Regions from separate parts of the Enterobacter sp. RHBSTW-00994 genome, predicted to be linked through region 2. Evidence: predicted binding sites of a transcription regulator. Region 2 holds the regulator's gene; the other holds the start of a gene.
The links. Region 2 encodes CRP, which controls carbon source genes, mostly activating them, when cyclic AMP is high. Its sites were predicted from a motif close to ATGTGANNNNNNTCACAT; they were not measured.
Positions count from the first base shown of each region.

Region 1: the regulator CRP is predicted to act here: its motif matches at 3,703-3,720, upstream of epd (erythrose-4-phosphate dehydrogenase).

Region 1 covers NZ_CP056199.1:3,863,139-3,867,887, forward strand. The annotation lists gene fbaA (class II fructose-bisphosphate aldolase) at 103-1,182, opposite strand; gene pgk (phosphoglycerate kinase) at 1,275-2,438, opposite strand; gene epd (erythrose-4-phosphate dehydrogenase) at 2,488-3,507, opposite strand; gene HV346_RS18470 (inverse autotransporter beta domain-containing protein) at 3,857-4,749, opposite strand, start outside.
Region 2 covers NZ_CP056199.1:4,408,505-4,413,253, forward strand. The annotation lists gene HV346_RS21115 (hydrolase) at 1-260, shown strand, start outside; gene HV346_RS21120 (YheU family protein) at 257-475, shown strand; gene HV346_RS21125 (phosphoribulokinase) at 506-1,375, shown strand; gene HV346_RS21130 (OsmC family protein) at 1,443-1,847, opposite strand; gene crp (cAMP-activated global transcriptional regulator CRP) at 2,157-2,789, shown strand; gene HV346_RS21140 (YccS/YhfK family putative transporter) at 2,847-4,749, shown strand, end outside.

The sequences.
Region 1 (4,749 bases), 550 kb from region 2:
GATTTGCCAAACAGATCACAAAAACAGCGAGGACAGGCTGTTGAAAATGCATAAAAAAAGGCCCGCAATTGCGGACCTCTCCGAGGCATTTAGCGACTCAAATTACAGAACGTCAACCGCGTTCAGTTCTTTGAATGCCTGCTCCAGACGCGTGATCATAGAGGTCTGTGCAGCACGCAGCCATACGCGTGGATCGTAGTATTTTTTGTTCGGCTGATCTTCGCCTTTAGGGTTACCCAACTGACCCTGCAGGTAAGCTTCGTTAGCTTTGTAGTAGCCCAGGATGCCGTCCCATGTTGCCCACTGGGTATCGGTATCGATGTTCATTTTCACCACACCGTAGCTTACGGAATCTTTGATTTCCTGAGCAGAAGAACCGGAACCGCCGTGGAATACAAAGTTCAGGCTGTTGTGCGGCAGGTTATGTTTCTTAGAAACATAGTCCTGAGAATCGCGCAGGATAGTTGGAGTCAGAACAACGTTACCTGGTTTGTACACGCCGTGCACGTTACCGAAAGATGCCGCGATGGTGAAACGTGGGCTGATTTTGCTCAGCTCGGTGTACGCGTAATCAACATCTTCTGGCTGGGTGTACAGAGCAGAAGCGTCCATGTGGCTGTTGTCTACGCCGTCTTCTTCACCACCAGTGCAACCCAGTTCGATTTCCAGGGTCATGTCCATTTTGGACATACGTGCCAGGTATTTGGAGCAGATTTCGATGTTTTCGTGCAGGGACTCTTCAGACAGGTCGATCATATGAGAAGAGAACAGCGGTTTACCGGTCGCAGCGAAGTGTTTTTCACCCGCGTCCAGCAGGCCATCGATCCACGGCAGCAGTTTCTTCGCGCAGTGGTCAGTGTGCAGAATAACAGGAACACCGTAGTGCTCAGCCATCTGGTGAACGTGATGTGCACCAGAGATTGCACCCAGGATTGCAGCACCCTGAGGAACGTCAGTTTTCACGCCTTTACCTGCGATGAACGCAGCGCCACCGTTGGAGAACTGAACGATAACCGGTGCTTTAACTTTTGCAGCGGTTTCCAGTACGGCGTTGATGGAGTCGGTCCCCACGCAGTTAACTGCTGGCAGAGCAAAGTTGTTTTCTTTAGCTACCTGGAACACTTTCTGAACGTCATCACCAGTGATCACGCCAGGTTTTACGAAATCAAAAATTTTAGACATGTTACGTAGTCCTGTATCTTCGGCCGTTAGAAAAGGTGCGGGCTCTAAAAAGCACGCTGAAAATTGGGCAGGTTTCCCTGCCCTTGAATGGCTTACTTCTTAGCGCGCTCTTCGAGCATTGCTACTGCTGGCAGGACTTTACCTTCCACGAATTCGAGGAATGCACCGCCACCAGTGGAGATGTAGGAGATTTTGTCGGAAATACCGAACAGGTCGATAGCTGCCAGGGTATCACCGCCGCCAGCGATAGAGAACGCTTCGCTATCTGCGATGGCGTTAGCAACGATTTCAGTCCCTTTACGGAAGTTCGGGAACTCGAACACACCAACCGGGCCATTCCACAGAATGGTTTTGGCGTTTTTCAGGATATCAGCCAGTTTCTGTGCAGAAACGTCACCCAGATCCAGAATCTGCTCTTCATCTTTGATGTCGTTTACAGATTTCAGAGTAGCGGTCGCCGTTTCGGAGAACTCAGTCGCTACGCGAACATCCGTTGGGACTGGGATATCACAGGTCGTCAGCAGGCGTTTCGCTTCATCAACCAGGTCTGCTTCGTACAGGGATTTACCGACGTTGTGGCCTTGAGCAGCAACGAAGGTGTTTGCGATACCGCCACCCACGATCAGCTGATCAGCGATTTTGGACAGAGAATCCAGAACGGTCAGTTTGGTAGACACTTTAGAACCACCAACGATAGCGACCATTGGACGAGCAGGTTCTTTCAGGGCTTTGCCCAGTGCTTCCAGTTCGTCAGCCAGCAGTGGACCTGCGCAAGCGACGTCAGCAAATTTGCCGATACCATGAGTGGAAGCCTGTGCACGGTGAGCCGTACCGAAAGCATCCATTACGAATACGTCGCACAGTGCAGCGTATTTTTTAGACAGCGCTTCGTCGTCTTTCTTTTCGCCTTTGTTGAAGCGAACGTTTTCCAGAACAACCAGTTCACCTGCAGCCACTTCAACACCATCCAGATAATCTTTCACCAGGCGAACCGGGCTGGACAGTTTGTCTTTCAGGTAATTAACAACCGGCAGCAGAGAGAACTCTTCGTTGTACTCGCCTTCAGTCGGACGACCCAGGTGGGAGGTTACCATCACTTTAGCGCCCTGCTTCAGTGCCAGTTCGATGGTTGGCAGAGAAGCACGGATACGCGCATCGCTGGTCACTTTGCCATCTTTAACCGGTACGTTCAGATCAGCACGGATGAAAACGCGTTTACCAGCCAGATCCAGATCGGTCATCTTAATTACAGACATGGTGAATCCTCTCGTTGATTCTTAAAGTTTTGCAGACGCACAATGCGTCTTACCTGAAACCTTGAGCGGCCATTGCTAACGTGGTGTCGAGCATTCGGTTAGCAAAGCCCCATTCGTTATCACACCAGACCAGCGTCTTGATAAGGTGTGCGCCACTGACGCGCGTTTGTGTACCATCAACGATGGCACTGTGCGGATCGTGGTTAAAATCTACTGAGACCAACGGTAATTCCGTATAGTCAACTATACCATGAAATGCACCCTGTGCCGCTTTTTGCAGCAACAGGTTGACTTCACAGGCTTTTACCGGTTTTTTCACCGTTACACTGAGATCAATTGCAGTGACGTTAATCGTCGGAACTCTTACCGCAATCGCTTCAAAACGGTCGTTAAACTGCGGGAAAATACGGGTGATCCCCGCAGCCAGCTTCGTATCCACAGGAATGATCGATTGGCTTGCGGCGCGAGTGCGTCGTAAATCGGGATGATAGGCGTCGATCACCTGCTGATCATGCATGGCGGAGTGGATCGTCGTAACGGTCCCAGACTCGATACCGTAAGCATCATCCAGTAATTTAATGACGGGTATTATGCAGTTTGTTGTGCAAGAGGCGTTAGAAACAATGCGATGCTCCGCACGTAATTGCTCCTGATTAACACCAAATACAACTGTAGCGTCGAGGTCGTTGCTGCCGGGATGTGAAAAGAGCACTTTCTTCGCACCAGCGGCGATATGCGCCTCGCCGTGCTCGCGATTACCGTATACACCGGTACAGTCCAGTACGACATCAATACCCAGTTCCCGCCAGGGAAGTGCATTGAGCGTACGTTCGTGCAGAATGCGAATGACGTCGTCGCCAACCATGAGCTGTTCACGCTCCTGGCGAACATCCCATGCAAAACGTCCATGGCTGGTGTCATATTTCAACAAATGCGCCATGCCTTCGGCATCCGCCAGTTCGTTGATGGCCACCACGGTGATTTCCGCCCGACGTCCGGATTCATATAAAGCACGAACCACGTTACGCCCGATGCGACCAAAACCATTAATCGCTACGCGTACGGTCATAGATCTCCTGCAAGGCTATCCCTGAGTTTGAGGTGGCTGAAAGAGTAATCCAGCTATGCTCAGAGGGGAATCCTCGCCTGTCACAAACTGCGACTGATTGGTCAATTGTCGAACACTTAATCAACTGAAACGCTTCAGCAAGAATAAGCGAAACAAGGAATAAAAGGAATGTCTGTCCAGGTGGATTCGCAATTTATCTGACTTGCGTCACATTTTACTGTTTGATGCCGACAAAAGCAGATGAAGGTACGGAGGAAAATTATGTTGAAGCATTACTCACTCATATGTGCTGGTTTCATACTTATATAGCTCTCCCGCAGCAGATGCTGGCGCTGCGGGAGAGATAAGGTTAGTTCACTTTCAGCGTCGTTGTAATGGTATAGTTCAGCGCCCAGGAGGTATGCCAGTCACGACCATTAAATGTAATGACACCACGATAATTCCCCTTAGGCAGCGAGGCGTTATTTCCATCTTCTGGTATGTAGGTAATCTTCGGTGCATTACCCGGTGTTGTGCACCCTGAAGCATTGTTAAATTCAAAGAAAGTACATCTGTTCGATACCTGTCCTCTGAACGTAACAGTCTGAATGTTGCCTTTTTCATCTGTCAGCTTAGCTGTCAATACTGAATACGCCCCATAATTATGTGTCCATATTAAGGATGCAGGACCCGTAGTGTCTCCGGTTACAACAAAACCAAGGTTGAGAAAGTTATAAATCGTTTCTCCTGTGTAAGCACTGGACTGAGCAGCGCTGGGAATATTCCACGTATCGTCAATCGTCCCCATAAATATGGCAGAGGAGTTTGAAATATTACTACCATTAATACTGGCCGTAACTGTTACCTTGCCAAAGTCAGAACCGGATACTTGTATCGCCGCTTCACCTTTATCATTCGTATTGCTGGTCGTAGCAGAAAGTTTATTTATAGTGGTCGTCCATGAGACCGTTTCCCCTTTCAATGGATTATCGTTAGCATCTGTAATAGTAGCCATATAGATAATAGGTGTGGTGTTAGCCGCTACGTGGTCAGTACTGGCGATCAGTTTGACGACTTTCGCCGTTTTGGCATTACCGATAAAAGTGACGACATTCGCGCTACGCTGGCCCGCTGGCGAGACCAGCGAGGCCATCAGTTTCACACTTCCAGCTTTAACTGACGTGCCGCTGACACTCGCTTTACCGCTATCTGATGTGATGCTATTTACAGAAGACAGTTGTATATTTTGATTATCCGTTGTCC
Region 2 (4,749 bases):
ACTATTATCGTCAGTGCAGCGCCATGCCGTTGCTCAGCAAAATAACCCAACCCACGCTGATCATTCATGCCAAAGATGACCCCTTTATGGATCATCACTCCATACCCGCGCAGGAATATCTGCCCGCCAATGTGCAATATCAACTGACCGAGCATGGCGGCCATGTCGGTTTTGTTGGCGGCACGCTCAGACATCCCCGGATGTGGCTGGAGACACGTATTCCTGACTGGTTAACCTCTTATCTGGAAAGCGCAAAATGATTATTCCCTGGCAGGATCTGGCTCCCGAAACGCTCGATAATCTGATTGAAAGCTTTGTGTTGCGTGAAGGCACAGATTATGGTGAACATGAACATTCGCTTGAACAAAAGGTCGCCGATGTGAAGCGCCAGTTGAAAAGTGGCGATGTAGTGCTGGTGTGGTCCGAATTGCACGAAACGGTCAATATCATGCCCCGCAACGCGCTTCATGGCTGACCGTTAAACCTTTCCAGTCAGGGAGTTGCTATGTCTGCCAGACATCCGGTTATTGCCGTTACAGGTTCGAGTGGGGCAGGAACAACCACCACCAGCCTCGCCTTTCGCAAGATTTTCGCGCAACTGAACTTACGGGCAGCCGAAGTCGAAGGGGACAGTTTCCATCGCTATACTCGCCCTGAAATGGATATGGCCATTCGCAAGGCTCGCGATCTCGGTAAACATATCAGCTACTTTGGGCCTGATGCTAACGACTTCGGCCTGCTTGAGCAGACATTTCATGCGTACGGGCAAACAGGTAAAGGGCAATCCCGTAAGTATCTGCATACCTATGATGAAGCCGTCCCCTGGAATCAGGTTCCCGGCACGTTCACGCCATGGCAACCGCTTCCTGAACCAACCGACGTGCTCTTTTATGAAGGCTTGCACGGCGGTGTGGTCACACCACATCACAACGTGGCGCGACATGTGGATTTGCTGGTCGGCGTGGTTCCTATCGTCAACCTGGAGTGGATCCAAAAGCTCACACGCGATACCAGCGAACGCGGTCATTCCCGTGAAGCCGTGATGGATTCGGTCGTGCGTTCGATGGAGGATTACATCAACTTCCTGACGCCGCAGTTCTCGCGTACGCACATCAACTTCCAGCGCGTCCCGACGGTCGATACCTCCAACCCTTTTGCGGCCAAAAGTATTCCTTCTCTGGATGAGAGTTTTGTAGTGATTCACTTCCGAAATCTGGAAGGTATTGATTACCCCTGGCTGCTTGCAATGTTGCAGGGCTCGTTTATTTCCCACATGAATACATTGGTGGTTCCGGGCGGGAAAATGGGGCTGGCGATGGAGTTGATCATGACGCCGCTGGTCGAGCGACTGATGGAAGGGAAGAAGATCGCATGAACATTTCCCCTCTCCGCAGGGAGAGGGTCCGGATGAGGGCATCAACGTGCATGATGCCCAACACACATCAGGCTTCAATCACTTCGTAGGAATGCGTGATATTTACCGCTTTTTCCAGCATTAACGCCACAGAGCAGTATTTCTCAGCAGAAAGATCAACCGCGCGTGATACTGCCGCATCCTTCAGATCTTTACCGGTGACAATAAAATGCAGATTGATGTGCGTAAACAGGCGCGGCGCTTCTTCACGACGCTCTGATGTCAGCTTAACTTCGCAATCTGTCACGTCATGACGACCTTTTTGCAGAATAGATACCACGTCAATTGCGCTGCATCCACCCGCCGCCATCAGCACCATCTCCATCGGACTTGGTGCTTTATCGCCGGAGTTACCATCCATCAAAATCTGGTGTCCAGAAGCGGATTCGCCCAGGAATGTTAAACCTTCAACCCATTTCACACGCGCTTGCATATTCATTAACTCCAACGTTGCATTTTTGGTGACAGATTACGCGTGCGTTACAATTCTCGCAACGGAAGGCGACCTGCATCATGCTGAAGCGAGACACCAGGAGACACGCGGCAAAAGCTATGCTAAAACACTCGGGATGCTACAGTAATGCATTGACGTTACACATGTATGCAGAGGACATCAAACTTTACTGGCTGCGAATATTACGACAGCCGACTTCCCAGGTATGGGTAAGAATTCGATTGCAACCCCAGAGTCCGGATGCATCTTATGACTCTGGTGACAGCTTATAACAGAGGATAACAGCGCATGGTGCTTGGCAAACCGCAAACAGACCCGACTCTCGAATGGTTCTTGTCTCATTGCCACATTCATAAGTACCCATCGAAGAGCACGCTGATTCACCAGGGTGAAAAAGCGGAAACGTTGTATTACATCGTCAAAGGCTCGGTGGCAGTGCTGATCAAAGATGAAGAAGGGAAAGAGATGATCCTTTCTTATCTGAACCAGGGCGATTTCATCGGCGAGCTGGGCCTGTTTGAAGAAGGCCAGGAACGCAGTGCCTGGGTTCGTGCAAAAACCGCATGTGAAGTGGCTGAAATCTCCTACAAGAAATTCCGTCAGTTGATCCAGGTTAACCCTGACATCCTGATGCGTCTTTCTTCGCAGATGGCTCGCCGTCTGCAGGTCACGTCTGAGAAAGTGGGTAACCTCGCCTTCCTGGACGTAACAGGCCGTATTGCACAGACGCTGCTGAACCTGGCGAAACAACCTGATGCAATGACCCACCCGGACGGTATGCAAATTAAAATCACCCGCCAGGAAATTGGTCAGATTGTCGGCTGTTCTCGTGAAACGGTTGGCCGTATCCTGAAAATGCTGGAAGACCAGAACCTGATCTCCGCACACGGTAAAACCATCGTGGTTTACGGAACCCGTTAATTCCGGTAAAACGGCGTGCCATCGCAAGGTGTCACGCCGTTTTTGTCTCTATCCCCCATGTGGCGAAGGCTGATTTATCACCCGGAAGTTAACTATGCACTGCGGCAAACGCTGGTGCTGTGTCTTCCTGTGGCTGTGGGATTGCTCCTCGGACATCTGCAACAAGGTCTGCTTTTCTCTCTCGTCCCTGCCTGCTGCAACATTGCGGGTCTGGATACGCCCCACAAACGCTTTTTCAAACGCCTGATTATTGGCGGCTGCCTGTTTGCCGGTTGTAGCCTTGCGGTGCAACTGCTACTCGCCCGTGAGATCCCGCTGCCGCTGATTCTGACAGTACTTGCGATGACGCTTGGCGTCACGGCTGAAATCAGCTCACTGCATGCCCGGTTACTGCCTGCATCGCTTATTGCGGCCATTTTTACCCTCAGCCTCGCAGGCAATATGCCGGTGTGGGAACCCCTGCTTATCTACGCCCTGGGCACGCTGTGGTACGGCGTATTTAACTGGTTTTGGTTCTGGCTATGGCGCGAACAGCCACTGCGTGAATCCCTGAGCCTGCTCTATGTACAGCTTGCTGATTACTGTGAAGCCAAGTACACCTTGCTGACTCAGCACACCGACCCGGAAAAGTCGTTGCCGCCACTGCTGGCTCGCCAGCAAAAGGTGGTCGATCTGATAAGCCAGTGCTACCAACAGTTGCATATGCTTGCAGCCAATAAAAACCATGACTACAAGCGGTTACTGCGCACGTTTCAGGTAGGGCTGGATCTGCAAGAACACATCTCCGTCAGTTTGCACTACCCTCACGAGGTGCAAAAGCTGGTCGAGCGCAGCCACGCTGAAGCGGTGATCCGCTGGAATGCGCAAACGGTCGCGGCGCGTCTGCGCGTGCTGGCTGACGATATCCTCTATCACCGCTATCCCACGCGTTTCACTATGGAGAAACAGCTGGGCGCGCTGGAAAAAATCGCCAACCAGCATCCGGATAACCCGGTCGGGCAGTTCTGCGCCTGGCACTTCAGTCGAATTGCCCGCGTGCTGCGCACGCAGCGTCCACTTTACCCTCGTGATCTGATGGCGGATAAACAGAAACGTCTGCCGTTGCTCCCCGCCCTGAAGAGCTATCTGTCGTTCAAATCTGCAGCGCTGCGTAATGCCGCCCGTATCAGCGTGATGCTGAGCGTCGCCAGTCTGATGGGCGTGGCGCTGCATCTGCCAAAACCGTACTGGATTTTAATGACGGTGCTGTTTGTCACCCAAAACGGCTACGGCGCGACGCGAGTGCGTATTCTTCACCGGGCAGCAGGCACAATCGCGGGGCTGGTGATTGCCGGGGTAACGCTCCACTTCCACGTCCCGGAGGGTTATACACTGGCGGGAATGCTGGCGATCACAATGGTGAGCTATCTGATCATCCGTAAAAACTACGGCTGGGCAATGGTGGGCTTTACGGTAACGGCGGTGTACACCCTGCAACTGCTTACGCTCAATGGCGAACAATTTATCATCGCCAGGCTAGTTGATACCCTGATTGGCTGCCTGATCGCCTTTGGTGGAATGATCTGGTTGTGGCCGCAATGGCAGAGCGGATTACTGCGTCAGAACGCCCACGATGCACTGGAGGCCGACCAACAGGCCATCCGGTTGATACTCAGCAACGATCCGCAACCTTCGCCGCTGGCGTATCAGCGTATGAAGGTGAATCAGGCGCATAACGCCCTGTTTAACTCACTCAATCAGGCAATGCAGGAGCCTGGCTTTAATTCGCACTATCTGGCAGACATGAAGCTGTGGGTCACGCACAGCCAGTTTATCGTCGAACACATCAACGCCATGACCACGCTGGCGCGTGAGCATACGATGCTGACACCCGATCTGGCACAACGGTATTTAGAATCCTGTGAAATTGCCTTGCAGCGCTGCCAGCAACGTCTGGAGTATGACGCGCCGGGAGAAGCGG